4 regions of the Pseudocitrobacter corydidari genome follow, and region 1 is predicted to be linked to each of the others. Evidence: predicted binding sites of a transcription regulator. Region 1 holds the regulator's gene; each other region holds the start of a gene.
The links. The regulator PurR, encoded in region 1, represses purine synthesis genes. The targets are predictions, from matches to a motif close to CANGCAAACGTTTGCNTG.
Positions count from the first base shown of each region.

Region 2: the regulator PurR is predicted to act here: its motif matches at 2,532-2,549, upstream of G163CM_RS09350 (amino acid aminotransferase).
Region 3: the regulator PurR is predicted to act here: its motif matches at 3,788-3,805, upstream of serA (phosphoglycerate dehydrogenase).
Region 4: the regulator PurR is predicted to act here: its motif matches at 4,373-4,390, upstream of G163CM_RS16255 (NCS2 family permease).

Region 1 covers NZ_CP087880.1:1,139,481-1,144,976, reverse strand. Annotated here, with positions in the region: gene G163CM_RS05320 (C40 family peptidase) at 1-18, shown strand, start outside; gene sodB (superoxide dismutase [Fe]) at 141-722, shown strand; gene G163CM_RS05310 (MFS transporter) at 761-1,990, opposite strand; gene cydH (cytochrome bd-I oxidase subunit CydH) at 2,089-2,178, opposite strand; gene purR (HTH-type transcriptional repressor PurR) at 2,473-3,498, shown strand; gene punR (DNA-binding transcriptional activator PunR) at 3,495-4,427, opposite strand; gene punC (purine nucleoside transporter PunC) at 4,536-5,496, shown strand, end outside.
Region 2 covers NZ_CP087880.1:1,999,351-2,004,846, reverse strand. Annotated here, with positions in the region: gene mepK (peptidoglycan L,D-endopeptidase MepK) at 13-564, shown strand; gene G163CM_RS09355 (MBL fold metallo-hydrolase) at 580-1,227, shown strand; gene G163CM_RS09350 (amino acid aminotransferase) at 1,277-2,467, opposite strand; gene G163CM_RS09345 (porin) at 2,654-3,736, opposite strand; gene asnS (asparagine--tRNA ligase) at 4,335-5,496, opposite strand, start outside.
Region 3 covers NZ_CP087880.1:4,735,875-4,741,370, forward strand. Annotated here, with positions in the region: gene G163CM_RS22120 (small-conductance mechanosensitive channel MscS) at 1-224, shown strand, start outside; gene argO (arginine exporter ArgO) at 360-995, shown strand; gene G163CM_RS22130 (oxidative stress defense protein) at 1,087-1,833, shown strand; gene argP (DNA-binding transcriptional regulator ArgP) at 1,924-2,817, opposite strand; gene rpiA (ribose-5-phosphate isomerase RpiA) at 2,966-3,625, shown strand; gene serA (phosphoglycerate dehydrogenase) at 3,888-5,120, shown strand.
Region 4 covers NZ_CP087880.1:3,494,509-3,500,004, forward strand. Annotated here, with positions in the region: gene G163CM_RS16240 (PTS ascorbate transporter subunit IIC) at 1-877, shown strand, start outside; gene G163CM_RS16245 (transketolase) at 877-1,704, shown strand; gene G163CM_RS16250 (transketolase family protein) at 1,697-2,650, shown strand; gene G163CM_RS16255 (NCS2 family permease) at 2,765-4,114, opposite strand; gene G163CM_RS16260 (glutathione S-transferase family protein) at 4,529-5,197, opposite strand; gene soxR (redox-sensitive transcriptional activator SoxR) at 5,461-5,496, opposite strand, start outside.

The DNA of each region.
Region 1 (5,496 bases):
CCGAAAACCATCCGCTAACCCCTGCCCTGCCACGCTGCTGGCAGGGTAACCTTCTCTTTTATCACACCTTTTAATTTGCTACTCTATCCACACTCAGTACAAGGTTACTGGGGATATTAACTATAAAAAGGAGAGTAGCAATGTCGTTCGAATTACCTGCATTACCGTATGCCAAAGACGCTCTGGCACCGCACATTTCTGCCGAGACGCTCGAATATCATTATGGGAAACACCACCAGACTTACGTCACCAACCTGAACAATATGGTGAAAGGGACGGCGTTTGAAGGCAAATCGCTGGAAGAGATCATTCGCACCTCTGAAGGCGGCGTGTTTAACAACGCAGCACAGGTCTGGAACCACACCTTCTACTGGCACTGCCTGGCACCGAACGCCGGTGGCGAACCGACCGGTGAAGTGGCAGAAGCCATCAACCGTGCTTTCGGTAGCTTTGCTGAGTTTAAAGCGCAGTTCAGCGATGCCGCCGCGAAAAACTTCGGTTCTGGCTGGACCTGGCTTGTGAAAAAAGCCGACGGCAGCCTGGCGATTGTCTCTACCTCTAACGCGGGTACGCCGTTGACGACGGATGCCAAACCGCTGCTGACGGTAGATGTGTGGGAGCACGCTTACTATATTGATTACCGCAATGCGCGCGTGAGCTATCTGGAGCACTTCTGGGCGCTGGTAAACTGGAAGTTTGTTGCTGAGAATCTGGCGGCATAAAGAAATGACGCAGAAGGGTTTCCCCTTCTGCGTTTTTGTTACTGGCTAACCACGGCCTCTTCACCCTGTGAACGGCTGCTGAAGAAGACCAGCAGCAGTGCAACCCCTGCTACAATCGCCCCCATCACTGGCACAAAGCTGTAACCCAGGCCGCCGGAAATCACCGCCCCACCGGCTACGGCCCCCAGCGCATTGCCAAGATTAAACGCACCAATGTTGACCGAAGATGAAAGCCCCGGCGCTTCATGCGCAACACGCATTACGCGCATCTGCAATGGTGGCACCACGGCAAAGGTCGCCGCGCCCCACACCACCATACTGAATGCCGCGCCGATTTCCGTACGCGCCAGGAACGGGATCGCCAGCATAATCAACATCAACAGCAGCAGAAAACCTTTCAGGGTGCCGCTGACCGAACGGTCAGCAAATTTACCGCCAAGATAGTTACCGATTGAGAAGCCCACGCCAATCAGTACCAGCATTAAGGTGATAAAGGCAGGCGTCGCATGCGTGATAGTGTGCAGCACCGGTGAAATGTAGGTATAGAGCGTGAACATCGCCCCGGCACCCAGCACGGTCGTGAGCAACGCAGACAATACCTGCGGGCGTACCAGCACCGACAGTTCACGTTTCACGTCCGGTTTCTCGCCCGCCCCGCCTTTCGGCAGGGATAACCACAGGCCGATAATGGCAATCACGCCAAGCCCAGCCGTCGCCAGGAACGACATGCGCCAGCCGATGGTCTCTCCAAGCCACGTGGCCGCCGGAACGCCGCCGATATTGGCGATGGTTAACCCCATAAACATGGTTGCTACCGCGCTGGCTTGTTTATGTTTTGGCACCACGCTTGCGGCAACCACCGACCCCAGGCCAAAGAACGCGCCGTGGTTGAGGCTGGTTATAATGCGCGACAGCATCAGCGTGGTGTAATCCGGGGCGATAGCAGAAAGGACGTTACCCAGGGTAAAAATCGCCATCAGGAAAATTAAGGCATTGCGGCGTGCGCGGTGTGAGAGCAGCAGCGTCATCAGCGGCGCGCCAACCATGACACCTACAGCGTAGGCGCTGATCAACATACCTGCGGCAGGAATCGAGACATCAACCCCTTTGGCAATAACGGGTAATAGCCCCATCGGCGAAAATTCGGTGGTACCGATCCCGAATGCGCCTACGGCTAACGCCAGTAAGGGATAATTCACTTTCATGCTTTGACTCCGGTTTGCCGCAAACGCAGAGCGGCGTGACAACAGATTGCAAAAGCATGACATCAATCACAAAAAAACAGAAGTGAACAAATTAGCAAAATATTTTTGCTGAATTGATAACAATCGAAGAGAGGGAGAGCCGTCTCTCCCTTTAGGATGGGTTAATGCAGGACGGCGGTCAGCGCGGCCGCGACGATCAGCGCCAGCGTAATAACCGTTGTGGTAATTGACATCTTCAGTTCGGTACTCATCAATTTTTCTCCTTATTATCCCCACACCAAAAGTGAGCTATGTCATTTTTGCACACTTATTCGCAAAAATCTTCCCGGATTTCACGCAATAACCGATTTTGCGCTTCCACTTTTGGCAAAGATAAGACAAAATTCGACGCTTATTAAAAAGTGTATCGGCCATTGACCCCCTCCTGTCGTCCTGTGTCGTTTTCCCGGCGAACCGCAATTCATAACATTGCGCCAGGGTGAGTGAAGGCAAACGTTTTCGTATTGAATCGATCAGGGGCAGGCCCGGGTCTGGAGTGAGATGGAATGGCAACTATTAAAGATGTAGCGAAGCGCGCAAACGTTTCCACTACAACTGTATCACATGTGATTAACAAGACGCGTTTTGTCGCCGAAGAGACGCGTGAAGCGGTATGGGCGGCAATCAAAGAATTGCACTACTCTCCCAGCGCCGTGGCCCGTAGCCTGAAGGTCAATCACACCAAGTCCATTGGTTTGTTGGCGACCAGCAGTGAAGCTGCCTACTTTGCAGAAATTATTGAAGCCGTTGAGAAGAACTGCTTCCAGAAAGGCTATACCCTGATCCTCGGTAATGCGTGGAACAACCTTGAAAAACAGCGCGCGTATCTCTCCATGATGGCGCAGAAACGCGTGGACGGCCTGCTGGTGATGTGTTCCGAATACCCGGAACCGCTGCTGCAAATGCTGGAAGAGTACCGCCATATTCCGATGGTGGTTATGGACTGGGGCGAAGCGAAAGCTGACTTTACCGACTCGGTTATCGATAACGCCTTCGAAGGCGGCTACATGGCTGGTCGCTATCTGGTAGAACGTGGGCATCGCGAAATTGGCGTGATCCCAGGTCCGCTGGAGCGCAACACCGGTGCAGGTCGTCTGGCTGGCTTTATGAAAGCCATGGACGAGATGATGATCAAGGTGCCGGAAAACTGGATCGTGCAGGGCGATTTCGAACCGGAATCCGGCTATCGTGCGATGCAGCAAATTCTGTCCCAGAATCCGCGCCCTACCGCTATCTTCTGCGGTGGCGATATCATGGCGATGGGTGCGTTGTGCGCCGCAGACGAAATGGGACTGCGCGTGCCGCAGGATATCTCCCTGATTGGTTATGACAACGTGCGCAACTCACGTTTCTTCACCCCGGCGCTGACCACTATCCACCAGCCGAAGGATTCCCTCGGAGAAACCGCCTTCAATATGCTGATGGACCGAATTGTCAGCAAACGCGAAGAGTCGCAGTCCATCGAGGTGCACCCGCGCCTGATTGAACGCCGCTCCGTGGCCGACGGCCCGTTCCGCGACTATCGCCGTTAATCGCCACAGCGAACGCTCAATTCGGGCGTTCGCAGCCATTCGCTGTTCAGCGTTTCACTGTCTCCCAGATACTCTAATAACCAGCTTAGCGCCGGTGAACTGTCGTTTTGCTGCCAGGTCAGGCAACAGGCCGCATCGGGAAACGGGTTTTCCAGCTCCAGGGCAACCCATTCGCCTTTATCTATCTTCGGTCGCGCAAAATGCTCTGGCACCATGCCAACGCATAATCCTGCGGATAAGCAGGTTTCTGACGATTCCCAGTCGGGCACCACGACCCTTTTCTGATTATCCAGCAACCAGGTGGTACGTTTCGGTAACGACCGTGACGTATCTTCGCGCACCAGCGACGGCCAGTTGCGCAACACGTCATCACTCAGCGGCCCTGTCATCTGTGCTAGCGGATGCGTGCTGGCCACCACGCACTGCCAGCTCAGCATACCCATGTCGCGGAACGCATATCGCCCCCCAACAGGGATGGCGCGCGTCGCGCCAATCGCTAACTCCACTCGCCCATCGGCCAGGGCATCCCACACGCCGTTAAATACCTCCTGATACGCCAGCAGCTCTACGTCACTGAAGTGGCGATAAAAATCGACAATCATTTGTCGGGTGCGCTCTGGTTTTACAATATTGTCCACCGCGATAGCCAACTGCCCTCTCCAGCCATTGGCAATTTGCTGACACTGCTGACGGGTGATCTGCATTTTTTTGATAACAGACCGCCCCTCCTTTAAAAACCACGCCCCGGCAGGGGTTAATTCCACATCCCGGTGGCGCCGTTCGAACAGCGGAACCGCCAGCCACTCTTCCAGTTGTCGCACCGTATAGCTGATTGCAGAAGGCACCCGGTGCAGCTCATTTGCCGCGCCGCTAAAGCTTCCGTTACGCGCGACGGCATCCACAACTTCCAGTGAATATTCAGACCACATTTTCTGCTCACAAAATTTTTGAAACCAATACGCAAATATTAGCGTTTCACAAGCCAGATTTCACTCTCTACACTCTCAGCCTCCTCCAAAACAAGAAAAGGCGTTTTTATGCAACCTGGGAAAGGATTTTTAGTCTGGCTGGCGGGCCTGAGTGTGTTAGGTTTTCTCGCCACCGATATGTATCTTCCGGCCTTCGCCGCGATTCAAAGCGATCTGCAAACGCCAGCGGCTGCCGTAAGCGCAAGCCTGAGTTTGTTTCTCGCCGGGTTTGCCGTGGCGCAGCTGCTGTGGGGACCTCTCTCAGACCGCTATGGCCGCAAGCCTGTTTTGCTGATTGGCCTGACGATTTTTGCCCTTGGTTGTCTGGGAATGCTGTGGGTTCGCGATGCCACCACCCTGCTGATCCTGCGCTTTGTGCAGGCGGTCGGCGTCTGTGCAGCCGCGGTAACCTGGCAGGCGATGGTGACCGATTACTACCCGGCCCAGCGCACTAACCGTATTTTTGCGACGATTATGCCGCTTGTCGGGCTTTCTCCGGCGCTGGCCCCGCTGCTGGGAAGCTGGATCCTGCATCATTTTGAATGGCAGGCCATCTTTGCCACCCTCTTTGCCATCACGCTGATTTTGATGATCCCGGCGCTGCGCCTGAAACCCGCGCACAAAAAGGTTGCCGTCACTGGCGATAAACTGACCTTTATGAAGCTGTTACGCAGCCAGGACTATCGCGGCAACGTACTCATCTACGCCGCCTGCTCCGCCAGCTTCTTCGCCTGGCTGACCGGCTCGCCGTTTATTCTTAATGCGATGGGCTACAGCCCAACTGTGATTGGTCTGAGCTATGTGCCACAAACCATTGCCTTCCTCGTGGGTGGTTACGGCTGCCGCGCGGCGCTGCAAAAATGGGATGGTGCAAAACTGCTGCCATGGCTGCTGTTGATTTACGCCGTCAGCGTCCTGGCCACCTGGGGCGTCGGCCTCACCGCACATGTGTCGCTCACCGCGCTGCTGATTCCATTCTGCGTGATGGCAATGGCTAACGGCGCGATTTACCCGATCGTCGTGGCGCGCG
Region 2 (5,496 bases), 860 kb from region 1:
GACCTGATTATCATGGACAAATTTGACGCTAATCGCCGCAAACTGCTGGCGCTGGGTGGGGCTGCGCTGGGCGCTGCTGCCATCTTGCCGACGCCCGCACTTGCTACCCTCTCGACCCCACGTCCGCGGATCCTGACGCTGAACAATCTTCATACGGGTGAGTTGATAAAAGCCGAGTTTTTCGACGGCAGAGGCTATATTCAGGATGAATTAGCAAAACTCAATCATTTCTTCCGTGATTTTCGCGCGAATAAAATAACCTCTATCGACCCCTCATTATTCGACCAGCTTTATCGGTTGCAGGGCTTATTAGGCTCTAATCGTCCGGTACAGTTAATCTCTGGCTATCGTGCCATTGACACGAATAATGAATTACGTGCCCATAGCCGTGGTGTAGCGAAAAACAGCTACCACACGAAAGGACGGGCGATGGATTTCCATATTGAAGGTGTTTCGTTAAGCAATATTCGCAAAGCCGCGTTATCTATGCGCGCAGGTGGTGTAGGATACTACCCACGTAGCAACTTTGTGCATATTGATACCGGGCCGGTGCGGCACTGGTAACGAAACAGGAGCCTTATGAACTATCGTATTATTCCGGTCACCGCGTTCGCGCAGAACTGTTCATTGATTTGGTGCGAGCAAACGAAACTTGCTGCGCTGGTCGATCCAGGCGGCGACGCAGAGAAAATCAAAGAGCAGGTTGAGGCCGCTGGCGTTACCCTGGTTCAGATTTTACTCACTCACGGGCATCTTGATCACGTAGGCGCGGCGGCGGAGCTGGCAGCGCATTACGGCATTCCCGTGATTGGGCCGGAAAAAGAAGATGAGTTCTGGCTGCAGGGATTACCGCAGCAGAGCCGGATGTTTGGCCTCGAAGAGTGTCAGCCGCTGACGCCAGACCGTTGGCTGAATGAAGGTGAAACGGTGAGCGTGGGTAACGTGAAGTTGCAGGTGCTTCATTGTCCGGGCCACACGCCGGGCCACATCGTCTTTTTCGATGATGCCTCGCGCTTGCTGATTTCCGGCGATGTTATCTTTAAGGGCGGGGTGGGGCGCAGCGATTTTCCGCGCGGTGACCACGGTCAATTGATCGACGCGATTAAACGCAAGCTGTTGCCGTTGGGCGATGACGTGACGTTTATTCCAGGTCATGGGCCGCTGTCAACGCTCGGCTATGAGCGGCTGCACAACCCGTTCCTGCAGGATGAAATGCCTGTCTGGTAAGAGCAAAGAAGGCCGCGAAAGCGGCCTTTTTCATTTAGTCTGACCCGTCTTACAACACGGCGACAATGGCTTCGCACAGCGGTGCCATGTTGTCCGGCGTCATACCGGCGACGTTGATACGGCCAGACGCCACCGCATACACGCCAAACTCTTCACGCAGACGCAGCACCTGATCTTTGGTCAGGCCGCTGAACGAGAACATCCCGTTTTGTTTGGTGATAAAGGTGAAGTCGCGGTTCGCGCCTTTCTCCTGAAGTGTGTTCACGAACAGCAGACGCATGCGCTGAATGCGTTGACGCATGTCGGTCAGCTCCTGTTCCCAGATAGCGCGCAGAGCGTCATTGCTGAGAATGGTCGCGACAACGGACGCACCGTGAGCCGGCGGGTTCGAGTAGTTAGCACGAATCACTGACTTCATCTGGCTGAAGGCGCGATCCGCGTTGTCCGCATCGCGGGTGACCAGGGTGCAGGCACCAACACGTTCGTTATACAGACCGAAGTTTTTAGAGTAGGAGCTGGCAACAATCAGCTCATCATGCAGCGCGGCGAACGCGCGCAGACCTTCGGCATCTTCTTCCAGACCGCGGGCGAAGCCCTGGTAGGCGAAATCGAACAGCGGCAGCCAGCCTTTCTCCGCGGAGATCTTCGCCAGCTGTTGCCACTGCTCCAGCGTTGGATCGATACCGGTTGGGTTATGACAGCAGCCGTGGAACAGCACCACATCGCCGGCCTGTGCATTGTTCAGGCTGGCAACAAGGCCATCAAAATTGAGCGCATGATTCTGTGCGTCGTAGTAGTCATATTCGCAAACTTCGAGACCCGCAGCATTGAAAACGCCTTTATGGTTCGGCCAGCTTGGGTTGCTTACCCAAACGCGTTTTGCGCTGGTGTTTTTGGCGAGGAAATCTGCCGCGACGCGCAGTGCGCCAGTACCGCCAGGCGTTTGCGCCGTGCGGGCGCGTTTCGCGTTGACGATTTCACTTCCTTTACCGAACAGCAGCTCCTGCGTGCAACGACCAAACTCCGGGATACCATCAATACCGAGGTAATTTTTGGTCGTTTCATTTTCCAGCAGATAAAGCTCCGCTTTTTTAACGCTGGTCAGAACCGGGGTTTTACCGGTCTCATCTTTGTAAACTCCAATCCCGAGGTTGATTTTGCTCGGGCGGTCGTCGGCACGAAACAGATCGGCCAGGCCCAGAATTGGGTCGGCAGGGGCGGCTGTAATGTTCTCAAACATGACGGGGTTCCATTTATGAGTGACTTGGAGAAATCCGCTATCAGGTTAACGGCAGATTTACAAAATGCCAACCGTTTGCAATGAAAAGCGCGAGCCTTTTCAAAAGTCGCGATTTTTAACTGGCTGAAATATGAAAAACAGGGCCGAAGCCCTGTTTCCTGTGCATATAACAAAGTGGCGTACTGATTAGAACTGGTACACGATACCCACGGCGGCCTGGTCGTCGGTAGACAGGCCAGTGGCTGCGGTGTAGTCGTTTTCGTCCAGCAGGTTGAATTTATACGCTGCATAGACGTTCATGTTTTTGTTGAAGTAGTACCAGGTGCCCACTTCTACGTATTTTTGCAGGTCAGCAGTGCCGCCTTCGAAGCCAGGACGAGCGGCCAGGTTTTTACCTTTAGACTGTACGTAGCCAACGGAGGGACGCAGGCCGAAGTCGAACTGGTACTGAACCACTGCTTCAATGTTCTGGGTTTTGTTGGCAAAGCCAGTGTCTTCCGGGGTCATGTTGTAGGTCTGAGAGTACATGACTGCAGCATAGACGTTATTGGCATCATACTTAGCAGAGGTCGCCCACGCTTCAGCTTTGTCGCCGCTGGCGCTGAAGGCCTGGTTTTTCTGGTCGGTAGTACGGTTGGAGTTAGCATAGCCTGCGGAAATCGCGAAGCCTTCACCAAAGGCATAAGTCGCAGAGGTGCTGACGCCGTCACCATTCTGCTTCTGAATGTTACGATCTTCGTTTTTGCCCTGATACTGAACCGCGAAGCTCAAACCATCGACCAGGCCGAAGAAGTCAGAGTTACGGTAGGTTGCTACGCCGTTGGTACGCGCAGTCATAAAGTTATCGGTGTAGTTCCAGCCGTCGCCGCCCCATTCAACCAGCATATCGGTTGCGGATTCAACGTCGTAGATAGCGCCGTAGTTACGACCGTAGTCGAAAGAGCCGAATTCACCGGCTTTCAGGCCCGCGAAGGCCAGACGGGTTTTGGTGGTTTGGGAACCTTCAACGTTGGACGCATCCATGTTGTATTCCCACTGACCGTAACCGGTCAGCTGTTCGTTAATTTGAGTTTCCCCTTTCACACCAATACGGGCATAGGTGGTATCAGAGTTGCTGGTGTCACCATTGGTGGTCCACACATGCTCACCGACCATTTTGCCGTAAAAGTCCAGTTTGTTGCCGTTTTTGTTGTAGATTTCTGCAGCGTTAGCTGCACCGGCTACCAGCAGGGCAGGGATCACCACTGCCAGGATATTGCGCTTCATCATTATTTATTACCCTCATTAGGTTTTTTTTATATCGACACTCGCCACTGCCGCCAATAACTTCTGTCAATAAAAATTTACAGAAACATTGATGATAGTTTGGTGTCTTTTTGTGTCTGAGAGGCATATTTCCATTCAAACCACCGTTTCGCTAGCCTGAAAGTGCTACAAATATCCTAATTAAGTAACAAGAAGAAATTATGTGTAACAAAAAGTTAAAAATTAGGAACTTTGTGAGACAACTCAAAGTTCTGTTGGGGTTAGGGAAGCATTAAGTGAAATAGTATATATCTATATGAATTTCTTATCTTTAATCTCTATTGTGGTTGTTTATTGAGCATGTTGATGTAAATGTGAGCTGCCATTAATGTTAAATTTAAGTATCGAAGTGGCGATGGTTTCGCTTAAAAATAATGCTATCGGCTCAGGTATTTCTAAAATCCATAAGCAATTGCACATTTTTTGTGCACAAACGTTAACAGAAATGGGATGTAACAAACTACGTGATGTAGGGGGTTGATCCTTAAGGTAATTGACGAAGGTTTACGTTAAGGACACAAAAAAGGCCAGCATATGCTGGCCTTGGTGAGAGTGCGGAGATTTAGAAGCTGGCGTTACGCGGCGTTCTTGGGAATGCGATTACGTCACGGACGTTTTGTACGCCAGTTACATAGGCAATCAGACGTTCGAAGCCCAGACCGAAACCGGAGTGCGGAACGGTGCCGTAACGACGCAGATCGCGGTACCACCAGTAATCTTCTTTGTTCAGACCCATCTCTGCCATGCGGGCATCCAGCACGTCCAGACGCTCTTCACGCTGTGAACCACCGATGATTTCGCCGATACCCGGGGCCAGCACGTCCATTGCCGCAACGGTTTTACCGTCGTCGTTAAGACGCATGTAGAATGCCTTGATCTCTTTCGGATAGTTTTTCACCACCACCGGCGCTTTGAAGTGCTTCTCAGCAAGATAGCGTTCATGTTCGGAAGAGAGGTCAACGCCCCAGTAAACCGGGTTTTCGAAGGTCTGGCCGCAGTTTTCGAGGATGGTGACCGCGTCGGTGTAATCCACCTGCGCAAAATCCGCCTCGATAAAGCGTTGCAGACGTTCAATGGCTTCTTTATCCACGCGTTCAGCGAAGAATTTCATGTCGTCCATACGTTCTTCAAGGACCGCTTTGAAGACATATTTCAGCATGGCTTCCGCCAGCGCGGCGTTATCTTCCAGATCGGCAAACGCCACTTCCGGCTCCAGCATCCAGAACTCGGCCAGGTGGCGGCTGGTGTTGGAGTTTTCAGCGCGGAAAGTCGGGCCGAAGGTGTAGATTTTTGACAGCGCGCAGGCGTAGGTTTCGCCGTTCAGCTGGCCGGAAACGGTCAGGAAAGACTCTTTACCGAAGAAGTCTTTATCGAAATCGACTTTCCCCTGGTCGTTACGCGGCAGGTTTTCCATATCCAGCGTAGAGACGCGGAACATTTCGCCAGCGCCTTCGGTATCGGATGCGGTAATCAGCGGGGTGGACACCCAGAAGAAACCCTGCTCATCGAAGAAGCGGTGCAGCGCCTGTGCCAGCGTATGGCGAACGCGTGCTACCGCGCCAATCAGGTTGGTGCGCGGACGCAGGTGCGCCACTTCACGCAGGTATTCGATGCTGTGACGTTTAGCCGCCATCGGGTAGGTATCCGGATCTTCCACCCAACCGGTCACTTCCACGCTGGTCGCCTGGATTTCGAAGCTCTGGCCCTGGCCCTGAGACGCCACG
Region 3 (5,496 bases), 1.4 Mb from region 1:
ACGAGCGTATTTTGAAAGATCGCGAAATGACCGTGCGTCTGAATGAGCTGGGCGCATCGTCAATTAACTTTGTGGTGCGCGTCTGGAGTAACAGCGGCGACCTGCAAAACGTGTACTGGGATGTGCTGGAACGCGTTAAACGTGAGTTTGATGCCGCCGGTATTAGCTTCCCGTATCCGCAGATGGACGTTAATTTCAAACGCGTGAAAGAAGACGCTGAATAACGTTCCCTGCCGATGGCGGAGCGTTGCTCCGCCATTATTAGCCTGTCTTATAAGCGATTAAAATTATCAATTTCCGCTAATGATTATCCCGCGCTATAGTCTGCCGTAAACAGACACTGCTCAGGATAAAATCTCGTGATATCTTACTATTTTCAAGGCCTTGCACTTGGCGCTGCCATGATCCTTCCCCTCGGGCCACAGAACGCTTTTGTGATGAACCAGGGCATACGTCGTCAGTACCACATCATGATTGCGCTGCTTTGCGCCGTTAGCGATCTGCTGCTCATTTGCGCTGGCATATTTGGCGGCAGCGCATTGCTGATGCAGTCGCCGTGGCTGCTGGCGTTAGTGACCTGGGGTGGGGTGGCGTTCCTGCTGTGGTATGGCTATGGCGCATTGAAAACGGCGATGAGCAGTAATCTGGAGCTTGCCAGCGCCGAAGTGCTCAAGCAGGGCCGCTGGAAAATTGTCGCCACCATGCTGGCGGTGACCTGGCTGAATCCGCATGTTTATCTCGATACGTTTGTGGTGCTGGGCAGCCTTGGCGGACAGCTTGATGTGGAACCTAAGCGCTGGTTTGCTCTCGGCACCGTCAGCGCCTCGTTCCTGTGGTTCTTCGGCCTGGCACTGCTGGCCGCCTGGCTGGCGCCGCGTCTGCGCACCGCGAAAGCGCAGCGCATCATTAACACCCTGGTTGGTGTCGTAATGTGGTTTATCGCTTTCCAACTGGCGAAAGAGGGCATCGGGCATGTTCACGCCTTGTTCAACTAAGCGTTGTCCGATGGACTTTCGCATCTGAAGCGCTAAGCTTGGATGCGAGTACCTGTATTTTCGGGTGATAACGTAACATGGAGAGACGACAGTGAAGTTTAAAGTGATGGCGCTGACAGCATTAATGGGTTTGAGCGCGATGTCGGTACAGGCGAATGAATTACCTAACGGCCCGCATATTGTCACCTCCGGTACGGCCAGCGTAGATGCGACCCCGGATATTGCCACCCTGGCAATTGAAGTGAATATTGCTGCGAAAGATGCGGCGACGGCGAAGAAGCAGGCGGATCAGCGTGTGGCGCAGTACCTCTCCTTCCTTGAGCAAAACGGCGTAGCGAAGAAAGATATCAGCTCGGCCAATCTGCGTACTCAGCCTGATTATGACTATCAGAACGGCAAAAGCATTCTGAAAGGCTATCGCGCGGTGCGTACCGTTGAGGTGACCCTGCGTCAGCTGGATAAGCTTAATTCGCTGCTGGACGGCGCGTTGAAAGCTGGCCTGAATGAAATTCGTTCTGTGTCGCTGGGCGTGGCTCAGCCGGATGCCTACAAAGATAAAGCGCGTAAAGCGGCGATTGATGATGCGATTCATCAGGCCAAAGAACTGGCAGCAGGCTTTAACAGCAAGCTGGGGCCGGTGTATAGCGTGCGTTATCACGTGTCAAACTATCAGCCGAGCCCGATGGTTCGCATGATGAAAGCGGATGCCGCACCGGTATCAGCGGAAGAAACTTACGAACAGCCGACCATTCAGTTTGGCGACCAGGTAGACGTGGTGTTTGAGCTGCAACCGACTCAGGCGCAGCCTCAGCCAGCGGCACCTGCGAAAGCGCAATAATCGTTGATATGTCGGATGGCGTTGCACTTATCCACCCTACGCATTATTACAGGTAGGCCGGATAAGCGCAGCGTCATCCGGCGTTTACCTTCAATCCTGTCTCAATACCCGACGCCCGTAGGCCAGCAGCGCATCCGTCACATTGCGCATCATGCGGCTTTCCGGCGCGAAGCGGTGCCAGTACAGCATCCGACGCTGGAACAGACCTGGTGTCAGGTCAATCAGCTCACCCGAAGCCAATTCTTTCTCAATCTGCAAATGCGGGATCATGCAGCAGGTCGTTCCCTGACGCGCCAGTTGCACAAACGCTTCTGAAGAATTCACGATATGACACGGCACGCTGCCCGGCGGCAAATCAAAGTTTTGTTGCAGGAAGGCCTGATGCATATCGTCGAGATGGTCGAACGCCACGGCAGGTGCTTTGAGCAGCGCTGAACGCGTTACGCCATTCGGGAAATAGCGCTCGGCAAACGCTTTTGAACCCACAAACAGATAGTCCAGCGCGCCTAACTGATCGACCAGGCAGCTTGGTAGCGCCTGCGGTTGGATACTCACCGCGCCAACCACTTCACCGCGACGCAAGCGTTCTTGTGTGCGCGTTTCATCCTCTACCTGCAAGTTCAGGCGAATAGGCGAGTTAACCAGCACATCGGCAAGCGCAGGCAGTAGCCAGGTCGCCAGACTGTCGGCGTTGACCGCCAGCGACAGTAGCAGCGGCGTGGAACCTGTTTGCTCATCGCCCAGCCACTCGTCTTCCAGCAGCTCAACCTGACGCAGCAGCGCTAGCAGCTTTTGCCCTTGTTCTGTCGGGCGTGGCGGAACGGTTCGCACCAGCAACGGTTGCCCGAACATATTTTCCAGTTGTTTAATTCTCTGCGACACGGCTGACTGGGTGATGCAAAGCTTTTGCGCTGCGCGCTCAAAGCCGCGTTCCCGGATAACCGCATCCAGCGCCTGTAATGTTCTGTAGTCAGGACGTTTCATTGCGTTGAGGGGCTCCTCTAAAATCGTTATCTCGCACTATGACATAAATTGCAGGCAGATACAGACGAAATTGGTGTCTGGCGCAATGCGACAACCCGCGCATATGTTCTATAATGCGGCAAATATCATTACAGCACGGGCAATAATCATGACGCAGGATGAACTGAAAAAAGCAGTAGGCTGGGCGGCGCTTCAATATGTACAACCGGGCACCATCGTCGGTGTGGGCACGGGCTCTACCGCCGCGCACTTTATCGATGCGCTGGGTACCATGAAAGGGCAGATTGAAGGCGCGGTATCCAGCTCGGATGCTTCTACCGAGAAACTGAAAAGCCTGGGGATCACCGTTTTTGACCTTAACGAAGTTGACCGTCTGGGTATCTACGTTGACGGTGCAGATGAAATCAACGGCCACATGCAGATGATCAAAGGCGGCGGTGCGGCGTTGACGCGCGAGAAGATTATTGCCTCGGTGGCTGACAAATTTATCTGCATCGCCGATGCCTCTAAACAGGTTGATATTCTTGGCAATTTCCCGCTGCCGGTTGAAGTTATCCCGATGGCGCGCAGCTGCGTGGCACGCCAACTGGTGAAGCTGGGCGGTCGTCCGGAATACCGTCAGGGCGTCGTAACCGACAACGGCAACGTGATTCTGGACGTTCATGGTCTGGAAATTCTTGATGCTGTCGCACTGGAGAACGCCATCAACGCTATTCCCGGCGTCGTGACCGTTGGATTATTCGCCAACCGTGGTGCTGATGTGGCACTCATTGGTACGGCTGATGGTGTGAAAACCATCGTGAAATGATCTGACTGGGGGAAGCTAAATTCCCCCAAAATTTTTTACCTACCTGATTTTGGTGACTTGTGTCACATTTTATAAAACCACTTCATTAACATCCCATCTAATTTCTTATGTGTAGCATTTTATGCTGACATTCTGCCCTGCGTGAAATTTCCGCATGACGCACACGCAAACGTTTAGATTGCCGCGATAGTTTTTTTTGATATGTTGCTTAGGTGAACTTTCGTTCATCACAACATCAGTAAAACAGAGACAGGGCGGGGAAATGGCTAAGGTATCACTGGAAAAAGAGAAGATTAAGTTTCTGCTGGTTGAAGGCGTACATCAGAAGGCACTGGACAGCCTTCGTGCAGCAGGTTACACCAACATTGAGTTTCACAAAGGCGCGCTGGACAGCGAGCAACTGAAAGAGTCGATCCGTGATGCCCATTTCATTGGCCTGCGCTCCCGTACGCATCTGACCGAAGAAATCTTTGCGGCGGCGGAAAAACTGGTGGCGGTAGGATGCTTCTGCATCGGTACCAACCAGGTTGACCTGAAAGCGGCGGCGAAACGCGGCGTACCGGTCTTTAACGCACCGTTCTCGAACACCCGTTCCGTGGCCGAGTTGGTGATTGGCGAACTGCTGCTGCTGCTGCGCGGCGTGCCGGAAGCGAACGCCAAAGCACACCGCGGCGTGTGGAACAAACTGGCCGTGGGCTCTTTTGAAGCGCGCGGTAAAAAGCTGGGCATTATCGGCTACGGTCATATCGGCACACAGCTGGGCATTCTGGCGGAATCGCTGGGGATGCACGTCTTCTTCTACGACATCGAAAACAAACTGCCGTTGGGCAACGCGACGCAGGTACAGCATCTTTCCGATCTGTTGAATATGAGCGACGTGGTGAGTCTGCACGTGCCGGAAAACGCCTCCACCAAAAACATGATGGGCGTGGAAGAACTGGCGCTGATGAAGCCGGGTTCACTGCTGATTAACGCCTCTCGCGGCACCGTTGTGGACATCCCGGCGCTGTGCGATGCGCTGGCGCGTAAACACCTGGCGGGGGCTGCGATCGACGTCTTCCCAACCGAACCGGCGACCAACAGCGACCCGTTCACCTCGCCGCTGTGCGAATTTGATAACGTGATCCTGACGCCGCACATCGGTGGTTCCACTCAGGAAGCGCAGGAAAATATCGGCCTGGAAGTGGCGGGTAAACTGGCGAAATACTCCGATAACGGCTCAACCCTTTCTGCGGTGAACTTCCCGGAAGTCTCGCTGCCGATTCACGGCGGCCGTCGCCTGCTGCACATCCACGAAAACCGTCCAGGCGTACTGACCGCCATCAACCAGATCTTCGCTGAGCAGGGCGTCAACATTGCCGCACAGTACCTGCAAACCACGCCGCAGATGGGCTATGTGGTTATCGATATCGAAGCGGAAGAAGACGTGGCGCAGAAAGCGCTGCAAAGCATGAAAGCGATTCCGGGCACGGTTCGCGCACGCATGCTGTTCTGATTACTCTTCTCTAACGGGCGGGCCGCTGGCCTGCTCGTTCTTTCCCGCTCATCCGCTGCTGTTTTCCATTCTGAAGCGTATGTAACACCCTTTGCGAAGCGAGTCGTAAAAGGCAACTAAACCCGTGCGACGGCGTTTTTGCGCGCGTAAGAAAGATTAGGATAGGGGCAGCATGATGCTAAAACGGGAAAGCCCCTACCGAAGCAGGGGCTCTGATAAGGAAAGGGACGATGATGAGCTACGTCATCATGCTGCTGATTCTGTTAATAATCGCTTTCCCGGCATATTAACAAAGACGCAGGAGGGAGGTTCGCCTCCCTCACCCTTTACCGTGGAATGTAGGTCAAAAAAACGGCGGTGTCAATCGGTGGAAATC
Region 4 (5,496 bases), 2.4 Mb from region 1:
GCAGCGTTACATGAAGCGTATTACCGGCACTGACGATATCGCGTTTGGTCACTTCGGCACGCTGGGTTATGTGCTTTCTGGCTGGATTGGCAGCGTGTGCGGGAAAGGTTCACGCTCTACCGAAGAGATGAACCTGCCGAAAAATCTGAGCTTCCTGCGCGACAGCTCCATCTCTATCTCGCTCACCATGATCATTATTTACATGATTCTGGCCGTCAGTGCCGGACGTGAATATGTCGAAACCCAGCTCAGCGGCGGGCAAAACTATCTGGTCTATTCCATCATTCAGGCCATCACCTTTGCGGCGGGCGTGTTCATCATCCTACAGGGTGTGCGGTTAATCCTCGCGGAAATCGTCCCGGCCTTTACCGGCTTCTCGGAAAAACTGGTGCCTAACGCCCGACCGGCGCTGGATTGCCCGGTGGTGTACCCGTATGCGCCTAACGCGGTTTTAATTGGTTTCCTGTTCAGCTTCCTCGGCGGGCTGGTCGGTTTGTTCCTGCTCGGTCAGTTCAAGCTGGTACTGATTCTCCCCGGCGTCGTGCCGCACTTCTTCACCGGCGCAACCGCTGGCGTATTTGGTAACGCCACAGGCGGGCGTCGCGGCGCGATGATCGGCGCGTTTGCCAATGGCCTGCTGATCACCTTCCTCCCGGTATTGCTGTTGCCAGTGCTTGGCGCGATTGGCTTCGCGAATACCACCTTCTCCGACGCGGATTTCGGCGTCGTTGGCATCATCATGGGTAACCTGGCGCGCTACCTCTCGCCGATGGCAATTACCGGCCTGGTGGTGGCGCTGTTCGCGCTACTGGTGGTCTACAACATCGTGAAAAGTAAACCTAACGCGCAGCAGCAGGACACAGGAGCAAAATCATAATGTGTGATGAACTGAAAAGACTGGCGCGCGATATTCGCGTTGCCACGCTGAAATCCTTAACCCAGCTCGGTTTTGGCCACTATGGCGGCAGCATGTCGGTGGTTGAGACGCTGGCGGTGCTGTATGGCGATGTGATGCGTATCGACCCGGCCGACCCGGACTGGCCGCAGCGCGACTATTTTGTCCTGTCGAAAGGGCATGCTGGCCCGGCGCTGTATAGCACGCTGGCAATCAAGGGCTATTTCCCCATGGAAGAACTGGCGACGCTTAACCAGAATGGCACACGCCTGCCAAGCCACCCGGACCGGCTCAAAACGCGCGGCGTGGATGCCACCACCGGCTCGCTCGGCCAGGGGATATCCATCGCGGCTGGGATGGCGCTGTCGCATAAACTCGCCAGCCGCCCGAACCGCGTTTTCTGCATCGTCGGCGACGGCGAGCTGAACGAGGGACAGTGCTGGGAAGCATTCCAGTTTATTGCCCATCACAAGCTGAACAACCTGCTGGTGTATATCGACTGGAACAAGCAGCAACTGGACGGCGAACTTAACGACATCATCGCGCCTTTCGATCTTGCAGAAAAATTCCATGCTTTCGGCTTCGATGTACAAACGGTGAAAGGCGACGATATTGCAGCGATTCAGGCCGTCACCCGCCCGGTACGGAGCGGTGATGAGCGTCCCCGCATCGTGATTCTTGATAGCGTGAAAGGACAAGGCGTGCCTTATCTGGAAAGTTTGAGCAACACCCACCATCTGCGCCTGAATGATGAGATGCGAGAGGCGCTGAATGAATCTATTCGCCAACTGGAGGCCGCGTATGATTAAGGTTGCACCTGCGGGAGAGAAAGACACCGTTGAAATGCGTAAGGTCTACGCCGGGTTTATCGCTGAACAGGTCAACTCAGGTAGCGAGATTATCGCGCTGGAAGCTGACCTGATGAGCTCGATGGCGATGGATAGCGTACAGCGTGAATTCCCCCGCCACGTTATTAACTGCGGGATCATGGAAGCCAACGTGATTGGCACTGCGGCAGGCCTGGCGCTCACCGGGCGAAAGCCGTTCGTCCACACGTTTACCGCGTTCGCCAGCCGTCGCTGTTTCGACCAGTTGTTTATGTCGCTGGATTATCAGCGCAATAACGTCAAAGTCATCGCCTCTGACGCGGGCGTCACCGCTTGCCACAACGGCGGCACGCATATGTCGTTTGAGGATATGGGCATCGTGCGCGGGCTGGCGCACTCCGTGGTTCTGGAAGTCACCGACGCGGTGATGTTTAAAGATATTCTGCGCCAGCTCGCCACGCTGGAGGGTTTCTATTGGGTACGTACCATCCGCAAACAGGCGCCAACGGTTTATCAGGCGGGTTCAACATTCACCATCGGTAAAGGCAATGTTCTGCGCGACGGTAATGACATCACGTTAATTGCCAACGGCATTATGGTGGCGAAAGCGCTGGAAGCGGCAGAAAAGCTTTCTGCTGAAGGGGTGAGCGCCGCCGTTATCGATATGTTTACGCTCAAGCCAATTGACCGCATGCTGGTGAAGAACTATGCCGAGAAAACCGGGAGAATTGTCACCTGCGAAAACCACAGCATTCATAACGGGCTGGGTTCAGCAGTGGCGGAAGTCCTGGTGGAAACCTGCCCGGTGCCGATGCGTCGCGTGGGCGTGAAAGAACGCTATGGTCAGGTAGGCACACAGGAATTTCTGGAGCAGGAGTATGGGTTGACGCGTGATGATATCATCGCGGCGGCAAGGGAACTGCTGTAATTCAGGGATAAAAAAGCGGCCGTGAGGCCGCTTTAGAGGAACTGTAGGGAGCACGCTGTAAATAGCCTGAAGGCGCTGCGCTTATCAGGCCAATAAAGCCCGCATTAACACGATTTAAATTGCCCAGCCGCCCGCATAAAACGCCACCAGCGCCACCGCAATCACGATGGTGCCAATGTTCAGCTTACGCCATTCACCCGATACCACGCGGCCAACCACCAGCGTCGCGAAACCAATCATAATGCCGGTCACGATGTTACAGGTCAGTACGATGAAAACGGCGGTAATCAGGCCAGACATCGCATCAACAAAGTCGTTGAAATCGATGCGCGCCACGTTGCTCAGCATCAGCAGGCCAACGTACATCAGCGCCGGAGCGGTGGCATAGGCCGGAACCAGATAAGAGAGCGGAGAGAGGAACAGGATCAACAGGAACAGTACGCCGACGGTGATCGCCGTTAAGCCCGTTTTGCCGCCCGCCGCCGTACCGGCCGCAGATTCGATATACACTGCCGCTGGCGCTGCGCCAACAAACGCGGAGAACACGCTGCTCAGGGAGTCAGTGGTCAGCGCTTTGCCGCCGTTGATGATCTGCCCGTCTTTATCCAGCAGGTTAGCCTGACCGGCTACGGCACGAATGGTGCCGGTGGCATCGAACACCGCCGTCATCACCAGCGCCAACACGCTTGGCAGCACGATCGGATTCAGCGCGCCCATAATATCCAGGCTGCCAATCAGAGAGTTACCGTTGTCATCGCTCAGAGAAGGCATAGCGAAGAAACCAGAGAAGTGCACATTCGGGTCAAAAATCAGGCCGACAATCGACACACCGATGATGGTCAGCAGAATGCCGCCCGGCACTTTCAGTTTTTCGAGGCCGATGATCATCGCCAGACCGATCAGCGACATAATCACCGGGAAGCTGGCAAAATGCCCCAGCGCAACCGGCAAGCCATCCAGCGGGTTCTTGATCACCAGGCCGACGCCGTTCGCCGCAATCAGCAGCAGGAACAGGCCGATACCGATACCGGTGCCGTGAGCGATGCCCTGCGGCAAATTGCGCAAGATCCAGCTACGGATGCCGGTCGCAGAAATAATGGTGAACAGAACCCCCATCAGAAAGACCGCGCCGAGCGCGACCGGAATACTGATGTGCTGGCCCAGCACCAGACTGAACGCGGTGAACGCGGTCAGCGAGATAGCACAGCCAATAGCCAGCGGCAGATTCGCCCACAGGCCCATCACGATGGAGCCGACGCCCGCCACCAGGCAGGTGGCCACGAAGACCGCAGCAGGCGGGAAGCCCGCTTTGCCGAGCATCCCCGGCACAACGATGACGGAATAGACCATCGCCAGGAAGGTGGTAAGACCGGCGACAATCTCCTGACGAACGGAGCTACCACGAGCAGAAATTTTAAACCAGGCGTCGAGTGAACCGCCGGTACGCGCTGAAGGCGTAGACATAGAAAACATCCCCTGAAAATTTTTATCATTCGCTGTATGCGTGGTGGACAATCCACTGCCAGCTAAACGTCATCTCCTTGTGCTTAAAGCTCGCGGCAAAGGGGAGCCGCAAAAAAGCAAACGTTTAACTCCGCGCATACAAAACGGTTGAGCGTTACCTTCCACGCTGCACATGCAGAATGGGTATTTTCTGGACGACACCGGCAAATTGACTAAGCATAAAACGTCAAAAATGCCAGCAGAAGGCGTCAGAATTTGAAGGCAAACGATTATCTGGTTTTTATGGCACCATTTTCAACTGATGTTTACGTCATTTCGCTAAATTTCGCTTATGACGATGAAGAAATCACCAACCTATGCGCAAACGTTATCGTTCATGCGCAATCCAACAACATTTTCGTTGCAAATTTGGCGCTACTCGCCTGGCAGCGAAAAAGGACCGCCCTTTTCAATCGCCTGTTGCCAGGCCGGACGCGCTTCCACACGCGCCTTCCATGCGGCAATATTGGGCAGAGACGGTATCCCGCCGCGAGAAAGCAGCGCAAACAGTGGAAAACTCATCTGAATATCCGCCATGCTCAGCGTTTCCCCCGCAAACCACGGTGTTTTCGCAAGATGCGACTCGATAAACCCGGCATGTGTGGCAATCTGCTTATTCAGCCAGGCTTTCTGGACGCCCGTTCCCAGCACTTTCCCCACCGTGCGCAACCCCAACGGCACCGGGGATTTGCCCAGCATCTGCAAAACCAGCTTGATCATCATGAGCGACATCAACGAGCCTTCGGCATAGTGCAGCCAGAAGCGATACTGCAATTTGCCGTCAATGTCCTGCGGTTTAAAGCGGCTTTCGGGATCGCCGATTTCCTGAAGATATTCGAGGATCGCCCCGGATTCAGCGATAACGTGGCCATCATTCTCGACAATCGGCGATTTACCCAGCGGATGAATTTTTTTCAAAGATTCAGGTGCCAGCATATTGGCCCCGCGCTGATAGCGGACAATCTGGTAAGGCAGATTTAATTCTTCCAGCGCCCAGAGTACGCGCTGCGAGCGGGATTGATTCAGATGGTGGACGGTTAACATGGTTTTCTCCGCAGGTTTGTTCAAATTAACTATAGGAACAGACGGCAATCCCCGTAAAAATTGCGGCGAAAAAAGCGTTAATCCGACTGGCGAACAGGGGGAGTAGAGGTAGACTTAAAGTGTCAGCACAAACCGGAACCTCCAACCCGTAGCTCGACCGAGGGATGCTGATGTCGGGGGAAACCCTCCCATGAACCAGTGGGATAGAGCGAAAGACAAAGACCGGAACATACGAAAGCGCCCAGTTGTGGCGCTTTCGTTTTTTATTCGTCTTCCAGCAGGCGCGCGCCCGTTCCTTC